3 linked regions of the Formosa agariphila KMM 3901 genome follow. The protein of the gene in region 1 interacts with the protein of each later gene in a pairwise test. Links are inferred from orthologs where the notes say so. Each region holds a gene or a part of one and is shown in the gene's direction. Other genes may lie near its edges.

Region 1 (6,312 bases):
TTTTCTTGGGACATGAATGTTAACTGGTCTAAAAACGAAAGTTTAGTAGAAGAATTAACAGATGGAATTGACAACTTAGTTTTAGCATCTTTACAAGGTGGTGTTAGTATTAACGCAACTCCTGGTGAAGCTTACGGTACTATTAGAGGTACAGATTTAGTTTACCATGAAAACGGACAACCAATAGTTGGAGCAAATGGTTACTACGAGACTACAAGTAGTAACAACAATGTAATTGGTGATGTTAACCCTGATTGGAAAGCTGGTTTATTTAACTCATTTAACTATAAAAACTTCAACTTAAGCTTCTTAATTGATATGCAAAAAGGTGGAGATTTATTCTCTTTAGATACATGGTATGGTTACGCAACAGGAATGTATGACTTTACAGCAGGTACTAACGATTTAGGAAACCCTGTTAGAAATACTTTAGATAATGGTGGTGGAGTAATTTTACCAGGTGTTCAAGCAGATGGTTCTACAAACACAGTAAGAGCAAATGCAAGCACTTATGCTAACCCATGGGGTTATGCTAGAGCGTCTAACTCTCAGCACGTTTACGATGCAGGTTATGTTAAATTAAGAGAAGCTAGTATTAGTTATAACTTCGATAACGACCAATTAGCAAGATTACCTTTTACAGGAGTTACTTTCTCTATAATTGGTAGAAACTTATGGATTATCGATAAGAATGTTCCTTTCTCTGACCCTGAAGCAGGATTAAGCTCTGGTAACGTTCAAGGATACCAATCTGGTGCATACCCTGCAATTAGAGAAATTGGTGCAAGTGTTAAATTACAGTTCTAAAAAAAGAAAAAATCATGAAAAAAATATTTATAACAGCATTGTCTTTTATAGTTCTAGCATCTTGTATGTCTGATGAGAAGTATGAAAGCTATAATAAAGATCCAAAAAACCCTACAGAGGTAGAAGCAGCGTTCTTGTTTAATTCTGCCACTAAGAGTTTATTTGACCAAATGACAAGTACAAACGTTAATGTTAACGTATTCAGATTACTTGGTCAATATTGGACAGAAACAACATATATCGATGAAGCGAATTACGATTTAAATAACAGAAACATTCCTCAGTACCACTGGTCTGAATTATATAGAGATGTACTTCTAGATTTAAAAACAGCTAAAGAATATACAGAAGCTGATGTAGATTTATCTGAAGCAGATAAAAACACGAGATTAGCTCAAATTGAAATATTAGAAGTGTATACTTGGCAACAATTAGTAGATACGTTTGGAGATATTCCTTATTCTCAAGCTTTACAGTCTGAGACTACTTTATTACCTGAATATGATGATGCTGCTACAATTTACGAAGATTTAGTTTCTCGTATTAATACTGCAATACCTAACCTTTCAGGTACTGGATTTTCAGAAGACAATATCTATTATGGTGATATTTCATCTTGGATGAAATTTGGTAACTCTTTAAAATTAAGAATTGGAATGCGTATTGTTGATGCTCCAGGAATGGCAGCATTAGCTCAAACTACAATCGAATCTGCTGTAGATTCTGGTGTATTTACATCTAACGCAGATAATGCAAATATTCAATATGCTGCAGCTACTCCAAACACAAACCCATTATGGGTAGATTTAGTACAGTCTGGACGTGCAGATTTTGTTCCTGCTAATACATTAGTAGATTACATGAATATGTTAGACGACCCAAGACGTCCTGTTTATTTTGAAGAAAACTTAGGTGAAGGTGTATACACAGGTGGTATTTACGGAGCGGCTAACAGTTTTGCTGCATACACTCATATTGGTACTGTAATTCACGAGCCTACTTTTAGAGGTGTGTTATTAGACTTTTCTGAAGTTTCTTTCTTCCTAGCTGACGCTGCACAAAGAGGATTTGCTGTGGGTGACACTGCAGAAACATTCTACATCAATGGTATTACTGCCTCTTTCGACGAATGGGGAGTTGACGGTGTAGAAGCTTATTTAGCTAAACCAGAAGTAGCTTACAACGCTGCAGATTGGAAAACGTCTATTGGAAACCAATTTTGGTTAGCAATGTACAACAGAGGTTTTGAAGGATGGACAGTATGGAGAACATATGATACTCCAGAATTCAACTTACCTGAAGATACTGGTAACCCAGTACCAACACGTTATACATACCCAATTAACGAACAAAACTTAAATGAGCCAAACTGGTCTGCTGCATCTACTGCAATAGGTGGTGACGAGCAAACAACAAAGTTATTCTGGGATGTTAACTAATCACTAGAATATCTTATCATATTATTTTGAAAGCGGTCGACTAAAATCTCAATTAGTCGGCTGCTTTTTTTTATACAAATTTCACCACCTCAATCGAGGCGGTTTTTTTATGCGCAAACTTTTATTTACCAATTCATAAATTATTGTACTTTTGACACATGGAAAAGGAGACTCAAATTTTTGGTATTCGTGCAGTTATAGAAGCTGTTCAAGCTGGTGAAAATATTGACAAGGTATTTGTTCAAAAAGGACTTAAAGGTGAACTCTCTCACGAGTTGGAAGGTGTATTGCGTAAGCAACGTCTAAACTTTTCTTATGTTCCTGTAGAAAAACTAAATAAATTAACATCTAAAAATCATCAAGGTGTTGTTGCACAAATTGCTCCTATTACATTTTGGGACATTGAAGAGTTGGTAACTAAAGTAACCGAATCTGGAAAGACTCCCCTATTCTTGCTATTAGACCAATTAAGTGATGTTAGAAACTTTGGTGCTATTATACGTACGGCAGAATGTACTGGTGTTGATGGTATTATTATTCAGAAAAAAGGAGGTGCTCCTGTAAATGGAGATACTATTAAAACAAGTGCTGGTGCGGTATTTAAAATGCCTATTTGTAAAGTAGACCATATTAAAGATGCCATGTTTTTTATGCAAGCATCGGGAATAAAAGTTATTGCGGCTACAGAAAAAACTGATGATGTATTATACGATGTGTCATTTACCGAACCCTGTGCTATAATTATGGGGTCTGAAGGAAAAGGAATTAATCCTTCTGTTTTAAAACTTGTAGATGCTAAAGCTAAACTACCTATACTAGGTGAGATTGAATCTTTAAATGTTTCTGTAGCTTGTGGTGCGTTCTTATACGAAGCTGTAAGACAACGTCGCTAATCTTCAGATTTATTTTCTTTAAATATATAACGATATGACGTTGACGAATCTTCAGTAGAAATTTCTTCAACGTCTATTTCGTCTTCCTCCATAGGTTTTTGCTCTATAAAGTTTCCATCGGCATCAAACTGTTTTAGAAAGTCATCTTCGGCTTCATTATAATCTTCGTGTTCCCAAGCATATTTTTCGGGTTTTGCTATTGTCTTCTTAAAAATTAAAGCAAAAAACAACCCCGTAATCAGCCCCGATAAATGACCTTCCCAAGATATACCGTCCTCCATAGGCATGACATACCAAATCATACTTCCGTATAAAAACACCACTAATAGCGAAAGGGCAATCAATCTAAAATGTTTAGCAAAAACGCCTTTAAAAAAGATAAAACTTACCAATACATATATCAACCCACTAGCTCCAATATGGTAAGAAGGTCTAGCAATACACCAGGTTAAAAAACCAGACATTAAAATACCATAGCCTAAAACCTTCCACGCAATGGGTCTATAGAAATAAAATAAGGCTACACTTAATACAAATAACGGAATGGTATTATGGTATAAATGCGAAATCCCAGAATGTATAAACGGACTAAAAACAACGCCTTGTAAACCTTCTAATGTACGCGGATAAATTCCATGTTTATTAAAGAAAATATTCGTTTCTATTTCAAACCAAAACACATACCACAGTATTAAAATAAAGACTAACGGATATGCAATAACGCCGTTAGAAAATTTAAAATGGTCGTGTTGTTTCATAAATTGAATTTACTTATGTTAATCAAATTGTAAACCAATATTTTTAAATTGATAAAATGTCAGTCGTGTTTTATTTAAATACCTTTAAAAAATACAGTAATTTTACAATATGAACGCACCTTTAGCAGAACGATTACGTCCAGAAACTTTAGACGATTATATCAGTCAAACACATCTTGTTGGTCCACAAGGCCCATTGCGTATACAATTAAAACAAGGCTTAATTTCCTCGATGATTTTTTGGGGACCTCCAGGAACTGGAAAAACCACTTTAGCCAATATAGTTGCCACACAATCTGGAAGGCCATTTTACACATTAAGTGCCATAAATTCTGGAGTAAAAGATATTCGTGAAGTTATAGACAAAGCAAAACAAAGCGGAGGTTTATTCACAACTAAAAATCCTATTTTATTTATTGATGAAATTCATAGGTTTAGTAAATCGCAGCAAGATTCGTTGTTGCAAGCAGTTGAAAAAGGCTGGGTCACGTTAATTGGTGCAACCACAGAAAACCCTAGTTTTGAAGTTATACCCGCATTATTATCTCGATGTCAAGTTTATATTTTAAAAGCTTTTGAAAAAACCGATTTAGAACAGCTTTTACATCGTGCAATTGCAACAGATAAGGCTTTAGCCGAAAAAAACATAAAGCTTGAAGAAACAGCCGCATTATTACGCCTTTCTGGAGGTGATGGACGAAAACTCCTAAATATTTTCGAGTTATTAGTGAATACCTTTGAAGGTGACGATATTGTGATTACAGATGATATTGTACTTGCAAAAATTCAGAATAACACTGCACGCTACGATAAAACTGGCGAACAACATTACGACATTATTTCTGCTTTTATAAAATCTATCCGCGGAAGCGATCCAAATGCTGCCGTGTATTATTTAGCACGTATGATTGAAGGTGGTGAAGATGTAAAATTTATTGCACGCCGACTTCTAATATTGGCTAGTGAAGATATCGGGAATGCCAATCCTACAGCGTTAGTAATTGCCAACAATACCTTTCAGGCCGTTTCGGCAATTGGCTATCCAGAATCGAGAATAACTTTAAGTCAATGCACGACCTATTTAGCATGTTCTCCTAAAAGTAATTCGGCCTACGAAGCTATTGGAAAAGCACAACAATTAGTACGTGCTACAGGAGATTTATCTGTGCCGTTAGGGATTAGAAATGCACCTACAAAACTTATGAAAGAATTAGGGTACGGTGAAGATTATAAATACGCACACAGTTATGCTAATAATTTTGCAGAACAAGAGTTCTTACCAGACGAAATAAAAAACACCAAGCTGTATGAGCCTGGTGCTAATGCTAGAGAGCAATCTGATCGTAACTTTTTAAAGCAACGTTGGAAAACTAAATACGGTTATTAAATTAAATGTATTTTATGTTTAAAAGTTATAGCTAAACGCTACTAAAATTTAATATTTAACACGTCTTCTTTTAGCGTGTCTCCTTCATAATAGCCGATAACCCATTTATCACCAGATTTATATACAGTAGCTTGTTTTTCTTCTACTAGAAATACATCTTCTAATTTTGTCTTTTTTAATTTATAAACCACTTTTGGAGAACTATCTACCAACTGATAACCGTTAGTAATTTCTTGGGCGTATAATACTGTAGAATCTACTGTTACTTGAGAAGAAACCGTATTAGCGGCTACTGCAGTGGTTGCTACTACAGCTTCAGTAGCTGTCATTGCTGCTGGAACTGCTGCGGGCAAAGGTGTTGCAACGTTTTCTGTAGCTAGAGCTGCTGTTCCTACATTTGCAGATGCTTCATAAGCATAATTTACAGTATTAAAAGACTCGAAAGCATCTCGTAATGCTGCTTGATAAGATTTTTTATAATCTTTCTCTTTAGAATAACCTATTTCTGTTTCGAAAACCACTAGATTCTTACAGTCTTTTAAAACAACTTTCAATTTAGTAGTAAATAAGCTCGATTCGTTAATTACGTCTGAACGTAATCCTAAACAGCCGTTTGCAATAAAATCTGCTGGCAAGTCTTCACCTTCCATAAAGGCCGTAAACCCTTTTTTATTTAGCAAGAACTTGGTCAATTCATTTAATTGATATTGATTAGCTTCCTTTAAAAATTCGAATTTATTAGGAACTACTACATACTTATAGGCGTTTAAATTTGTTTGTGCAACAGTGCTAAAACAAACACTAGCAAATAACAATAAAAATATTTTTTTCATAAGTTTTATAATTTTGTATAAAGTTAATTAAGTTTTATAAATAGTCTTTCAGTTCAATTAATTTATAAATTTGGGTAATGTGATTATGTTGTGTTAAAGGTATTTCATTAAAATAAATGGTTTGAAATCCGGCATTAATTCCGCCTAAAATATCTGCTTCCAAATTATCTCCAATCATAATACTTGTACCTACAG
Region 2 (6,317 bases), 1.0 Mb from region 1 along the record:
CTGAAGCGTATAATTTTTGGTAATGTGCTTCGTCTGCAATTAACGTTTGGTAGAAATCGTCTACAGTATCGCTTTTTACACCAGCTTCAGATAAGAATGGAGTGTTTTCAATATCTTCTAAATTCATTTCAGTTCCACTTTCACGAGCAAGAATTAATATTTTTCTAGCGACATCTACACCGCTTAAATCTATACGTGGGTCTGGTTCGGTGTACCCTTCGGCAGCCGCTTGTTTAACCACATCGTAAAACTTAGTTGTATCGTTAAAGTTGTTAAATACAAAGTTTAAACTACCCGATAATACCGCTTGAATAGAGGTTACTTTATCTCCAGAAGCAATTAAGTTGTTTAACGTATCGATTACTGGTAAACCTGCTCCAACATTAGTTTCGAATAAATAAGGTGCGTTGTATTTATACGATAATTGCTTTAATTCTTTATATTTTTCTAATTTACTAGAACACGCAATTTTATTACAAGCTACAACAGCAATACTTTGCTTTAAATACATAGCGTATAAGTCGGCCACCTCTTTATTTGCTGTAACATCCACGAATACACTATTACGTAAATTTAATTCTTTAACAGACTGGTAAAACCCTTCTAAAGTTGCAGCTTCACCATCTTTTTCTAATTGTTCTTTCCAGTTTTTTAAAGACAAACCATCCGTATCAAAAAGCATTTTTCTTGAATTCGAAAGCCCAGCAACACGAAGATTGATTTTTAAGTTTTCTTTTAAATATTTACGTTGTTGTTTAATTTGTTCAACTAAACGCTCGCCAACATTTCCAACACCTGTAATGAATACGTTTAATTGTTTAATATTCCCTTCAAAGAAGACTTCGTGTAAAATATTCAATGCTTTTTTAACATCGTTTTGCGCAATAACAGCAGAGATGTTGCGCTCTGAAGCACCTTGTGCAATAGCACGAATATTTATGTTGTTTTTACCTAGAGCACTAAACATTTTACCGCTAATACCTTGGTGACTCTTCATACTATCTCCAATTAAGGCGATAATAGATAAGTTGCTTTCAACAAGAATAGGGTCTATTTTTTTAAGCGAAATTTCATTTTCAAATTCAGCATCGATAGCTGCTTTTGCCGAAATCGCATCTTTATCGTCTATACCAAAACAAATAGAATGTTCTGAAGACGCTTGCGTAATTAAAATTACATTTATTTTTTCTTGAGCTAAGGTTTGGAATAAGCGTCTTGAGAATCCTGGGATTCCAACCATTCCATTTCCTTGAAGCGTTAATAACGCCACACTACTAATATTAGTAATTCCTTTTGCAGCATTGCTAACATTACTTCCGTCTTTAGAAATAATGGTTCCTACAGCATCCGGCTCTAAGGTATTTTTAATATGAATTGGGATTTGTAAACTCAATACCGGTTGAACCGTTGGAGGATACAATACTTTCGCTCCGAAATGAGATAATTCCATCGCCTCTTGATACGATAATTTGTCTATCGGAAGCGCTTGTTTAACCATTTTAGGGTTTGCGGTGTACATACCACTAACATCGGTCCAAATTTCTAATTGGTCTACATTTAAGGCTGCAGCAACAATGGCTGCAGTAAAGTCTGAACCACCACGACCTAAAGTTGTGATTTCTCCATTTACCGATTTCGAAATAAAACCAGGTAAAATGGTAATATCGAATGAACTATCTTTAAAATAATCCTGAATATTTTTATTTGTAATACTGTAATTTACTTCAGCTTTTGTAAAGTTAGAATTCGTAGTGACTAACTCCTGACTGTTTTTACGTTCGGCATTAGCACCTTTGCTTTTTAAAGTTTCAGCAATAATGAAAGAGGACATTAATTCTCCAAAACTCACTAATTTGTCAGAGGTTTTAGGCGACAATTCATTAATTAAGTAAATGCCATCTAAAAGGTTTTTTAAAGCGGCTAATCTAGTCTCGATTTCTTCTAAAACAGCTTCATTATTAGTGGGAATTAATTCCTTAATAATATTTAAATGAATTGTTCTTATATTTGAAAAAGCGTCTGAATATGCACTGTTTTTAGATTGTGCCAATTGGCCAGCTTCTAATAATTTATCGGTAACTCCACCAACTGCAGAAACGACACAAATAACTTTGTCTGTTTGGGCATATTTGGTTAAGATTGATACGACGTTAGTTATGTTTTTTGAGGACCCTACAGATGTTCCTCCGAATTTTAATACTTTCATTTTAAAGTAGATTGTATAAATTTAATAGCTTGTTATTTTGATTTTGTAACATAATATTACAAATTGTGTGGACGGAAGATATATATTTAATTACCCCAAGGGGTAATAATGTTAGTAATAATAATAGCAATGCTCCCAACGATTGTTGGTCTTGAAATGAACTGAGATGTGTTTCCTGTATTTTGCATTTTCTACTACTAAACTTCTCAAATGTATTACTTTTACATTAATAAAAAAATGTATTATAATTTTTTGCAGATTATTTAGTGTTAAGCTTGAATCGTTTATTTAAATCTAATTTAAATCTATTTAACTGAATAATCTCTAATGAATTTTCTTAAATAAAACAGCGATGAAAATATTTTCTAAAGAACAAATCTACGAAGGTGATAGGTTTACTATAAAAAAACAAAATATTAGTTCGTCTGAATTAATGGAACGCGCAGGCATAAGTTTGTTTAATTGGTTAGATGCCCGTTTACAAGGTGCACCGGTACCAATTTTAATTTTCTGTGGAATAGGAAATAATGGAGGCGATGGATTGGTGCTGGCAAGGCACTTAATTTCTCATGGCTATAACGTTAAAACATTTATTGTAGATTTTAGCGATAAACGTTCGAAAGACTTTCTAATAAATTATGAACGTTTAAAGGAAACCACTAAAGATTGGCCTGTATCCATACATTCTGTTGATGATTTTCCTGAAATTTCAAGTCAAGATATTATAATCGATGCCATATTTGGAGTTGGATTAAATCGGCCTATTTCTGATTGGGTTATAGCTTTGTTTAAGCATTTTAAAGCATCGAAAGCACTTACGGTTTCTGTAGATATTCCTTCTGGATTATACACAGATAAAACTCCTAAGCATGAAGATGATGTGGTAACATCTAATTTAATTTTAAGTTTTCAAACCCCTAAATTGGTGTTTTTCTTGCCTGAAACAGATAAGTATATCGATCAATGGGAAATCCTTAATATTGATATAGATGCTACTTATCTAGAAACTACCGAAACTGAAGCAGAAGTCTTAGGAAAGTATGATGTGTTGCCAATGTACAAGCAGCGCGATAAGTTTTCGCATAAAGGAAGCTACGGGCATGCTTTAATTATTGGTGGGAGTTACGGAAAAATAGGAGCAGTGCAACTGTCAAGTCGCTCAGCATTATTATCTGGCGTAGGTTTAATAACTGCATTTGTTCCTAAATGTGGTTACATACCATTGCAAACCGCACTTCCGGAAGCCATGGTAATTACAGATGCAGATAAGAAATTAATTACTGATATCGTGTTCGATATCATCCCAGATGCTGTAGGAATAGGTATAGGGTTAGGAACAGATGAAAAAACAGTTAAAGCTTTTGAGTCGTTTTTAAAAAACAATACAGCGCCTTTGGTTATTGATGCAGATGGTTTAAATATACTCTCTAAAAATAAAGCGTTATTAAAGTATTTAAAAGAGGATACCATATTAACACCACACCCAAAAGAGTTAAAACGACTTATTGGTGATTGGGAAGATGATTTCGACAAATTAAGTAAAACAAAAGCCTTTGTTAAAAAACACAAGGTATTGGTGATTATAAAAGGAGCTAATTCTATTTCTGTGTATCAGGATAAATTATATATAAATTCTACTGGAAATCCAGGTTTAGCTACAGGAGGAACTGGAGATGTATTAACTGGAATAATTACAGGTTTACGAGCCCAAGGGTATACAGCGTTAGAATCGGCTTGTTTTGGAACGTATTTACATGGAAAATCTGCCGATTTGGCTATCGAATTTAAAGGCTATCAAAGCTTAATAGCTTCAGATGTTATATCGTATTTAGGTCAGGCGTACTTAGATTTATTTAAACAAGCGGATACACCTTTGTCTGAAAAAGAACAAAAACCTGAAGAAGTTAAGAAGTAAAAAAAAAATCCACTGTCATTTTAAAATTAGACATGGGATTTTTTAATGTTATAAAATATGTTGGTTAAAGTGATCCAATCATATCTTCTGGTTTTACCCATTGATCATATTCTTCAGCAGTAACATAACCTAAGTTTACGGCTTCTTCTTTTAAAGTAGTTCCGTTTTCATGAGCAGTGTTTGCAATTTCTGCAGCTTTATAGTATCCAATTTTAGTGTTTAAGGCTGTTACAAGCATTAAAGAATTGTTCAATAGTTCTTTAATTTTAGGATGATTTGGTTCAATTCCAGTAGCACAGTGAATATCAAAACTCACACAAGCATCTCCCAATAATTGAGCAGATTGTAAGAAATTTAAAGCCATAATTGGTTTAAACACATTAAGCTCGTAATGACCTTGAGTTCCTGCAATAGAAATGGCAACATCGTTACCAATAACTTGGGCGCAAACCATAGTTAACGCCTCACACTGTGTAGGGTTTACTTTTCCAGGCATAATTGAACTTCCTGGTTCGTTGGCAGGTATAATAATTTCACCAATTCCACTTCGTGGTCCTGATGCCATCATTCTAACATCATTAGCAATTTTATTTAAAGATACCGCTAATTGCTTTAAAGCACCGTGAGATTCTACAATCGCATCGTGAGCAGCTAAAGCTTCGAATTTATTTTCGGCAGTTATAAATGGAAGGCCTGTAAATTTAGCGATGTAACCAGCTACATTTTCAGAATACCCTTTAGGTGTATTTAAACCTGTTCCAACCGCTGTTCCTCCTAAAGCCAATTCGCTTAAATGTGGAAGTGTATTTTTTAAAGCTTTTAAGCCGTGATCTAATTGAGATACGTAACCAGAGAATTCTTGACCTAAGGTTAAAGGTGTAGCATCCATTAAGTGTGTACGTCCAATTTTAACGACATCTTTAAATGCTTCAGATTTTTTCTTAAGCGTATCGCGAAGTTGAGTTACCGCAGGAATAGTGTTTTCTACAACTTTTTTGTAAGCAGCAATGTGCATTCCAGTAGGGAAGGTGTCGTTAGACGATTGCGATTTGTTAACATCATCGTTTGGTTGTATGGTTTTTTCACCTTCACCAATTACTTTTCCAGCGATTTGATGCGCACGGTTAGCAATAACTTCGTTAGCATTCATGTTGCTTTGCGTACCAGAACCTGTTTGCCAAACCACTAAAGGAAATTGGTCGTCGTGTTGTCCTGCAATAATTTCATCGCAAACTTGTCCTATTAAATCGCGTTTTTCAACCGAAAGTACGCCCAATTCACAGTTTGAATAGGCCGCAGCTTTTTTCAAATATGCAAATCCATAAACAATTTCTAATGGCATTGAAGCCGGTACACCAATTTTAAAGTTGTTACGAGAACGTTCTGTTTGTGCACCCCAAAGTTTATCGGCAGGCACTTTTACTTCGCCCATGGTGTCTTTTTCTATACGATAGTCCATTTTATTATATTTAATGAGTAACAAATTTAACAATTTTGAAGTTTATTTTTTATTCTTATTCAGGATATTTTTATAACAAAAATTTAAGAATAGATTGTTGATAGTCTCTTATAAACCTATTAATTTAGTAGGCATTAATTAAACACTAAACATTATAAATATTATGGCAACAATAAGACTAGGAGATGAAGCTCCAAATTTTACAGCAAAATCTACAGAAGGAGATTTAAATTTTCATGAATGGTTAGGAGATAGTTGGGGTATTTTATTTTCGCATCCAGCAGATTATACGCCAGTTTGTACAACAGAATTAGGAACTGTAGCAAAATATAAAGATGAATTTGATAAACGTAATGTTAAGGTTGTAGCATTAAGTGTTGATGGTGTAGAATCGCATAAAGGTTGGGTTAAGGATATTAACGAAACTCAGCACACCACTGTTAATTTTCCAATTATTGCAGATGAAGACCATAACGTGTCGGACTTGTATGATATGATTCATCCTAATGCGAATAATAATTTAACTGTACGTTCGGTATTTATAATTGATCCAGACAAAAAAGTAAAACTTATTATTACTTATCCAGCATCTACAGGTCGTAATTTCGATGAATTGTTACGTGTAATAGATTCGTTACAATTAACAGCGTATCATAAAGTGGCAACGCCTGCAAACTGGAAAAGTGGAGAGGATTGCGTCGTTTCTCCGAGTATAGAAACTAAAGATATTCCAAATC
Region 3 (6,179 bases), 1.1 Mb from region 1 along the record:
TATTAAAGTAGTTTCCAAATCATGCTCTGGAATAAATGTTTTATTTACTATAGTAATAGATGCTTTAGTCGTATATATATAATGCGTATATTTTGGGTTCGCCAAAAATGTAAGCGCACCTTTTATACCTTCTTCAATTTTAGAAAGAGTTGAAACTTCTACGTCGGGATTACCCACAACTTCTCCTTCTAAAATTCCTGCTATTTGTTCTGCTGTAAATTTCATCGTGGCAAAAATAGGAAAAATGTCCTAAAGTTTAGCTTTAGGATAACATATATAATATTTAGTAACGGGTTTCGACAGTGCCTTTAAGTTTAATTGGTCCGATGCCTTTACTATATCTTCTATCTTTCCTGATTTATATAAAATCTTAATTTGTTGTCCGTTTTGTTGATACGCTTGATTTGTAATTTCTCCTTTAAAGACAAAGTAATCGGCTTCTGATTCACTAATATTATAGGTAGACATCAATTCTTTTTCTTTAGCTTTTAACTCGTTTTTCTTTATCTTTTTTTGCTTGACTTTAATTTTAAGTAAATCTCTATTTAAAATCATTTCGCATAAATTACGCAATACAAAATCGTCATGATATTGCCATTCTTTCATGGCTGAAATAATATCATAATCGTCTAACTTAGAAAAGGTTTCAAGTGTGTTTTTATCAAAATTAGTTGCATTAATTTCTGTTTTTAAGAAATAAGATAATGCCCTACTCGCTACCAATTCTACATTATTATGCGATAATTCTTTAGCACGTTTTAATACGCGTATTAATAATTGCTCGGCAACAACACTAGTTTTGTGTAAATACACTTGCCAGTACATTAATCGTCTAGCAACAAGAAATTTTTCCACGCTATAAATACCTTTATTTTCAACCACCAATTCATCGTCTACAACACTTAACATGGTAATTAAACGCTCGCTATTTATATTTCCTTCTGCGACTCCTGTATAAAAACTATCTCGTTTTAAATAATCGGCGCGATCCATATCTAATTGAGAAGAAATTAACTGACACATAAAGTTTCTGTGGTATTCCCCTTTAAAAATAGAGATGGCTAGCGTTAAACTTCCGTTAAATTCATCGTTCAATTGCTCCATAAACAACAGCGAAATATGCTCGTGAGAAATCCCACTAACTATACTATGTTCCATGGCATGAGAAAACGGACCGTGACCAATATCGTGCAAAAGTATAGCTATATTTAATGCAACTTCTTCATCGTCAGAAATGTCAACTCCCTTAAAACGAAGTACATTGATAGCTTTTTGCATTAAATGCATACAACCTATAGCATGATGAAATCGGGTATGATGGGCTCCAGGATACACCAAATAAGACATTCCCATTTGAGTAATTCTTCTTAGCCGCTGAAAGTATTTATGCTCAATTAAATCAAAAATTAACGAATTTGGTATGGTAATAAATCCGTAAATTGGATCGTTTAATATTTTAAGTTTATTCATCTTTATAGTTTAGAAATGCTTAAGATGATCTTCTAAAATATTTAAAAAATCACTTTAATAGTACAAATATAACGATATGAATAACATAAATATACTTTGGGTTGATGATGAAATTGATTTACTTAAACCACACATTCTTTTTCTAGAGAAAAAAAATTATAAGGTTACAAAATGCAATAGCGGTACCGAGGCCCTTGAGGTGTTAGAGGACAATAAATTTGACATTGTTTTTTTAGATGAAAACATGCCTGGTTTAACTGGTCTAGAAACTTTAAATGAAATTAAAGAACTGGACCACACGCTTCCTGTTGTAATGATTACTAAAAGTGAGGAAGAGTATATTATGGAGGAAGCCATTGGTAATAAAATTGCCGATTACCTTATAAAACCCGTAAATCCGAATCAGATTTTATTGAGTTTAAAAAAGAATTTAGACCATTCTCGATTAATTTCAGAGAAAACAACATCTAATTATCAGCAAGAATTTAGAAAAATTGCAATGGATTTAATGTCTGTTAATAGTTTTGAAGATTGGGCTAACCTCTATCAGAAATTGGTGTATTGGGAAATTCAATTAGAAAATATAGAAGATGCTGGCATGTTCGAGATTTTAGAATCTCAAAAAACAGAAGCCAACGCCTTATTCGGAAAATTTATAGCTAAAAATTATGCCGATTGGTTCGAACCAAATACCGAGGCTCCAACCATGTCGCACACCTTGTTTAAAAATAAAGTAGTTCCGGAATTAAGTAAAGAACAACCTACATTACTTGTGGTTATAGATAATTTAAGATACGACCAATGGAAATCGTTCGAGCCCTTTATTGCACCTTACTATAAGAAAGAAACAGAAATTCCGTTTTACAGTATTTTACCTACGGCTACACAATATGCCCGAAATGCTATTTTTTCTGGATTGATGCCAAGCGATATGGAAAAATTACATCCAAACTATTGGAAAAACGATACAGACGAAGGTGGAAAGAATTTATTTGAAGCTGAATTTCTACAAGCACAAATGAAGCGTTTAGGCTTACAAAACTTAACGTGCGAATATCATAAAATTACCAACCTTAAAAACGGTAAAAAATTAGTCGATAATTTTAAAAGTCAGAAAAATAACGACCTTACTGTTGTCGTTTACAATTTTGTAGATATGCTTTCGCATGCCAAAACGGAAATGGATGTAGTAAAAGAATTAGCATCTAACGATAAAGCTTACCGTTCACTAACTCAAAGTTGGTTTAAAAACTCGCCACTATTTGAAATCATTCAACAAGCACAAAATTTAGGATTTAAATTAATTTTAACCACAGACCATGGTACTATAAATGTAAAAAATCCGTCTAAAGTTGTTGGTGATCGGGACACCTCATTAAACTTAAGATATAAAACAGGAAGGAGTTTAACTTACGAATCTAAAGATGTATTAGAATTTAAAACACCTAAAACAGTTCATTTACCAAGTATTACAATGAGTAGTTCCTTTATTTTTGCTAAAAACGACTTCTTTTTTGCATACCCAAATAACTATAATCATTATGTAAGTTATTTTAGAAACACCTATCAGCATGGTGGTGTATCTTTAGAAGAAATGATTATTCCATTTGTCGTTTTAAATCCGAAATAGACTCATATATTTATATTTAATATCCTTTTTTTCATTATGCGAATCATTAGCAAATTTAATTTTTATTACTTATAATTGCATCCTATGCCATGTAAACTATGAAAGAATACCACATAGATGATTTAGAGGATATTGCTAAATATATACTTAGCAAAGCCACATCAAAAACCATATTATTTTATGGTGATATGGGTTCGGGTAAAACAACATTAATTAAAGCCTTAGTTAAAAATTTAGGGTGTAATGACGATGTTAGTAGCCCAACATTCTCAATAGTTAACGAATATAGTACCGATGATGGTTTAGTTTATCATTTCGATTTTTACAGATTAAACGACGAAGAAGAAGCTTATAATTTTGGTATAGAAGATTATTTAGATTCTGATGCTTGGTTATTTATAGAATGGCCAGAACGTGTAGAAAACATTCTTTCGAATGAAAAATCTAATGCTGTAAAAATTGAAAATTTAGATTCGAAAACCAGAAAGTTGACATTTAATATTGATTGATATTTTGTGTTTTTGTGCTGATTTTAAGATTTGATTGAAGCAAAGAAAAAGAAGTACGGTTTTCCCGTAACTGAGTTGCCCAAAAGACGTTAGTTTTAACATGATTTTAACATTTGGGATAAAATTCAATTAGTGTATTCTATATATTTGAATCATTAATTAATTAAATCCCTTACAGAATTATGAAGACTAAAAAACATTTAATCGCTCTTGCGATTTTTGGAGGAATGCTTTTCCCGGCTCAAGCAACAAGTCTAATCAGTTTAAACGAGCAAGAAGCTCCGCAAATTGAAAGATGGAGAATTAAAATCCCAACACACGGATTAAATCTAAATGAACAAGAAGCTCCACAAATTGAAAGATGGAGAATTAAGATTCCAACGCACGGATTAAGTATAAATGAGCAAGAAGCACCACAAATTGAAAGATGGAGAATTAAAATTCCAACTCACGGATAATAGAAGTCTAATAATAGGGAGTATTATAGCGACATTTATTGCTGCTACTCCCTATTTATTTTACTTATATGAAAGTGTACCTAAACAAAAAGTTTGGAAAACATTTTTATTTACCTACGATAGTAAATTTTACGGAAGCATAGATATTGTTGCTTGGACAATAACAGGAAAATTAATTCCTTTATTATTAATGTTTGTTTGGTTTTTTACCTGTAGACATTGGTGGTATCATGTTATCATTGTACCTATTGCAATGTTTACTTTTCAAATCTTCACAATTTTAAATGATGATTTACAATATGTAGATAGTAATGAATTTTTTTACCTATTACCTATAATGGGTTTAATTATTCCATCTATTTATTTAATTCGCGCACAAATATTCAATAAAGTAAATACTGTAAACGATTCTTTTCAAAAACTTGAAGATGAGTTTAAGCTTTCACCTAAAGGGTTTAAAGACAGAGTAAAAGATTATTTTTAAATTAAGGTTTAAGCAATCAAAATATTATTTGTAATTTGACTACATATTCTAGTGTCAAAAACATATGTCTAAATCATTTTCTCCTTTTACTCATCAGCAGTTAATTCCACAAGAAGAAACACTTGAGGTTTATAAAAACAAAGGCAATTTATTTATAGGAATCCCAAAAGAAACTGCATACCAAGAAAAACGAGTCTGTCTCACTCCAGATGCCGTATCGGCATTAATTAGTAACGGGCATCGTGTTTTAATGGAAGCTGGTGCTGGTTTAGGTGCTAAATTTACAGATAAAGATTATAGCGAAGCAGGTGCAGAATTAACAAAAGATACCGCTAAAGTATTTTCATGTCCTATAATTTTAAAGGTTGAACCACCAACTATAGAACAAATTGCACTTATTAACCCGCAAACCATTTTAATTTCTGCATTACAGTTAAAAACTCAACATAAAAAATATTTTGAAGCTCTAGCTACTAAACGTATTACTGCTTTAGCTTTTGAATTTATTCGTGACGACGACGGCCATTACCCTGCCGTACGTTCTTTGAGTGAAATTGCAGGTACCGCATCGGTAATTATTGCATCAGACCTATTATCTAATAGCAATCAAGGAAACGGATTATTGTTTGGTAATATTTGTGGTGTTCCACCCGTTGAAGTTGTAATTCTTGGTGCAGGAACTGTGGGAGAATATGCTGCAAGAAGCGCTATTGGATTAGGTGCTAATGTAAAAGTATTCGACAATTCTATATCTAAATTAAGACGAATTCAGACTAATCTTGGTCGTCCAATTTATACATCTACCGTACAACCAAAAAACTTAACTAAAGCATTAAAACGATGCGATGTTGTAATTGGTGCAGTACGAGGAAAATCTAGATCTCCAATTATTGTCACAGAATCTATGGTGCAATCCATGAAAAAAGGGTCTGTTATAGTAGATGTAAGTATAGATATGGGCGGTTGTTTTGAGACTAGTGAAGTTACATCTCACAAATTCCCTACTTTTAACCGGCACGGCGTTATACATTATTGTGTACCTAATATTCCTGCACGATTTTCTAGAACGGCCTCAATATCAATAAGTAATATTTTTACGCCCTACCTTTTAAAAATTGCTGAAGAAGGTGGCATAGAAAATTCTTTAAGATTTGAGAAAGGTTTAAAAAATGGGTTGTACTTTTATCACGGTATTTTAACGAATCGTTCGGTTGGCGAATGGTTTGACTTAAAATATAGCGATATTAATCTCTTAATTTTTTAAATGACACTTATACAACGAATTGGGTATTATCTTGGAGGATTTTCTTTAGGATTACTACTTTTAGCCTTTTTTCTTAGCGGAAAGAAAACATCTTGTAGCTACGGACTAGATGCTCGTGTGATAAAAAATATCAACACCAAAACAATTATATATAGCGATAATGCTAAATCTATAATTAATGTTAAGCAATTAGATACTGTAGTTTTAAATCATGTTTTAAGAAAAGGCGATGTAGATTTCTCTAAAAGTGAAACCACAACAAAACCTTGTAAAACATACTATCTAGACGGCACCTTTAACAAACAAAGTATTGCACTGCTGGTTAAAAACTGCGATGAGACAGCAACTATAGAAGATATTCAAA

The links.
Region 2: the proteins of rlmB (region 1) and BN863_RS07105 interact in binary tests that used the Escherichia coli proteins (3 or more experiments, as listed by UniProt). The link is inferred for Formosa agariphila KMM 3901 from one-to-one orthologs.
Region 3: the proteins of rlmB (region 1) and tsaE interact in binary tests that used the Escherichia coli proteins (3 or more experiments, as listed by UniProt). The link is inferred for Formosa agariphila KMM 3901 from one-to-one orthologs.

What each region holds. Positions count from the first base shown.
Region 1 is NZ_HG315671.1:658,297-664,608, reverse strand. Bases 1,454-4,271 are described here. They hold rlmB (23S rRNA (guanosine(2251)-2'-O)-methyltransferase RlmB), read left to right. Parts: upstream 1,454-2,404; coding sequence 2,405-3,139; downstream 3,140-4,271. Other genes in these bases: BN863_RS02790 (replication-associated recombination protein A), read left to right, coding at 4,007-4,271; BN863_RS02795 (rhomboid family intramembrane serine protease), read right to left, coding at 3,136-3,897; BN863_RS02805 (SusD/RagB family nutrient-binding outer membrane lipoprotein), read left to right, coding at 1,454-2,246. Also shown: BN863_RS02810 (SusC/RagA family TonB-linked outer membrane protein), read left to right, coding at 1-807; more of BN863_RS02805, read left to right, coding at 822-1,453; more of BN863_RS02790, read left to right, coding at 4,272-5,284; BN863_RS02785 (hypothetical protein), read right to left, coding at 5,326-6,117; BN863_RS02780 (YjjG family noncanonical pyrimidine nucleotidase), read right to left, coding at 6,152-6,312. UniProt on the Escherichia coli protein: Specifically methylates the ribose of guanosine 2251 in 23S rRNA.
Region 2 is NZ_HG315671.1:1,660,167-1,666,483, forward strand. The notes cover bases 2,017-4,839. They hold BN863_RS07105 (bifunctional ADP-dependent NAD(P)H-hydrate dehydratase/NAD(P)H-hydrate epimerase), read left to right. Parts: upstream 2,017-2,558; coding sequence 2,559-4,121; downstream 4,122-4,839. Other genes in these bases: thrA (bifunctional aspartate kinase/homoserine dehydrogenase I), read right to left, coding at 2,017-2,206; fumC (class II fumarate hydratase), read right to left, coding at 4,186-4,839. Outside these bases: more of thrA, read right to left, coding at 1-2,016; more of fumC, read right to left, coding at 4,840-5,580; BN863_RS07115 (peroxiredoxin), read left to right, coding at 5,744-6,317. UniProt on the Escherichia coli protein: Bifunctional enzyme that catalyzes the epimerization of the S- and R-forms of NAD(P)HX and the dehydration of the S-form of NAD(P)HX at the expense of ADP, which is converted to AMP.
Region 3 is NZ_HG315671.1:1,716,714-1,722,892, reverse strand. What follows is about bases 2,219-4,903. They hold tsaE (tRNA (adenosine(37)-N6)-threonylcarbamoyltransferase complex ATPase subunit type 1 TsaE), read left to right. Parts: upstream 2,219-3,198; coding sequence 3,199-3,609; downstream 3,610-4,903. Other genes in these bases: BN863_RS07340 (alanine dehydrogenase), read left to right, coding at 4,616-4,903; BN863_RS07345 (hypothetical protein), read left to right, coding at 4,030-4,551; BN863_RS07350 (hypothetical protein), read left to right, coding at 3,792-4,067; porX (T9SS response regulator signal transducer PorX), read left to right, coding at 2,219-3,100. Outside these bases: lpxD (UDP-3-O-(3-hydroxymyristoyl)glucosamine N-acyltransferase), read right to left, coding at 1-225; BN863_RS07365 (HD domain-containing protein), read right to left, coding at 250-1,470; more of porX, read left to right, coding at 1,547-2,218; more of BN863_RS07340, read left to right, coding at 4,904-5,815; BN863_RS07335 (hypothetical protein), read left to right, coding at 5,816-6,179. UniProt on the Escherichia coli protein: Required for the formation of a threonylcarbamoyl group on adenosine at position 37 (t(6)A37) in tRNAs that read codons beginning with adenine.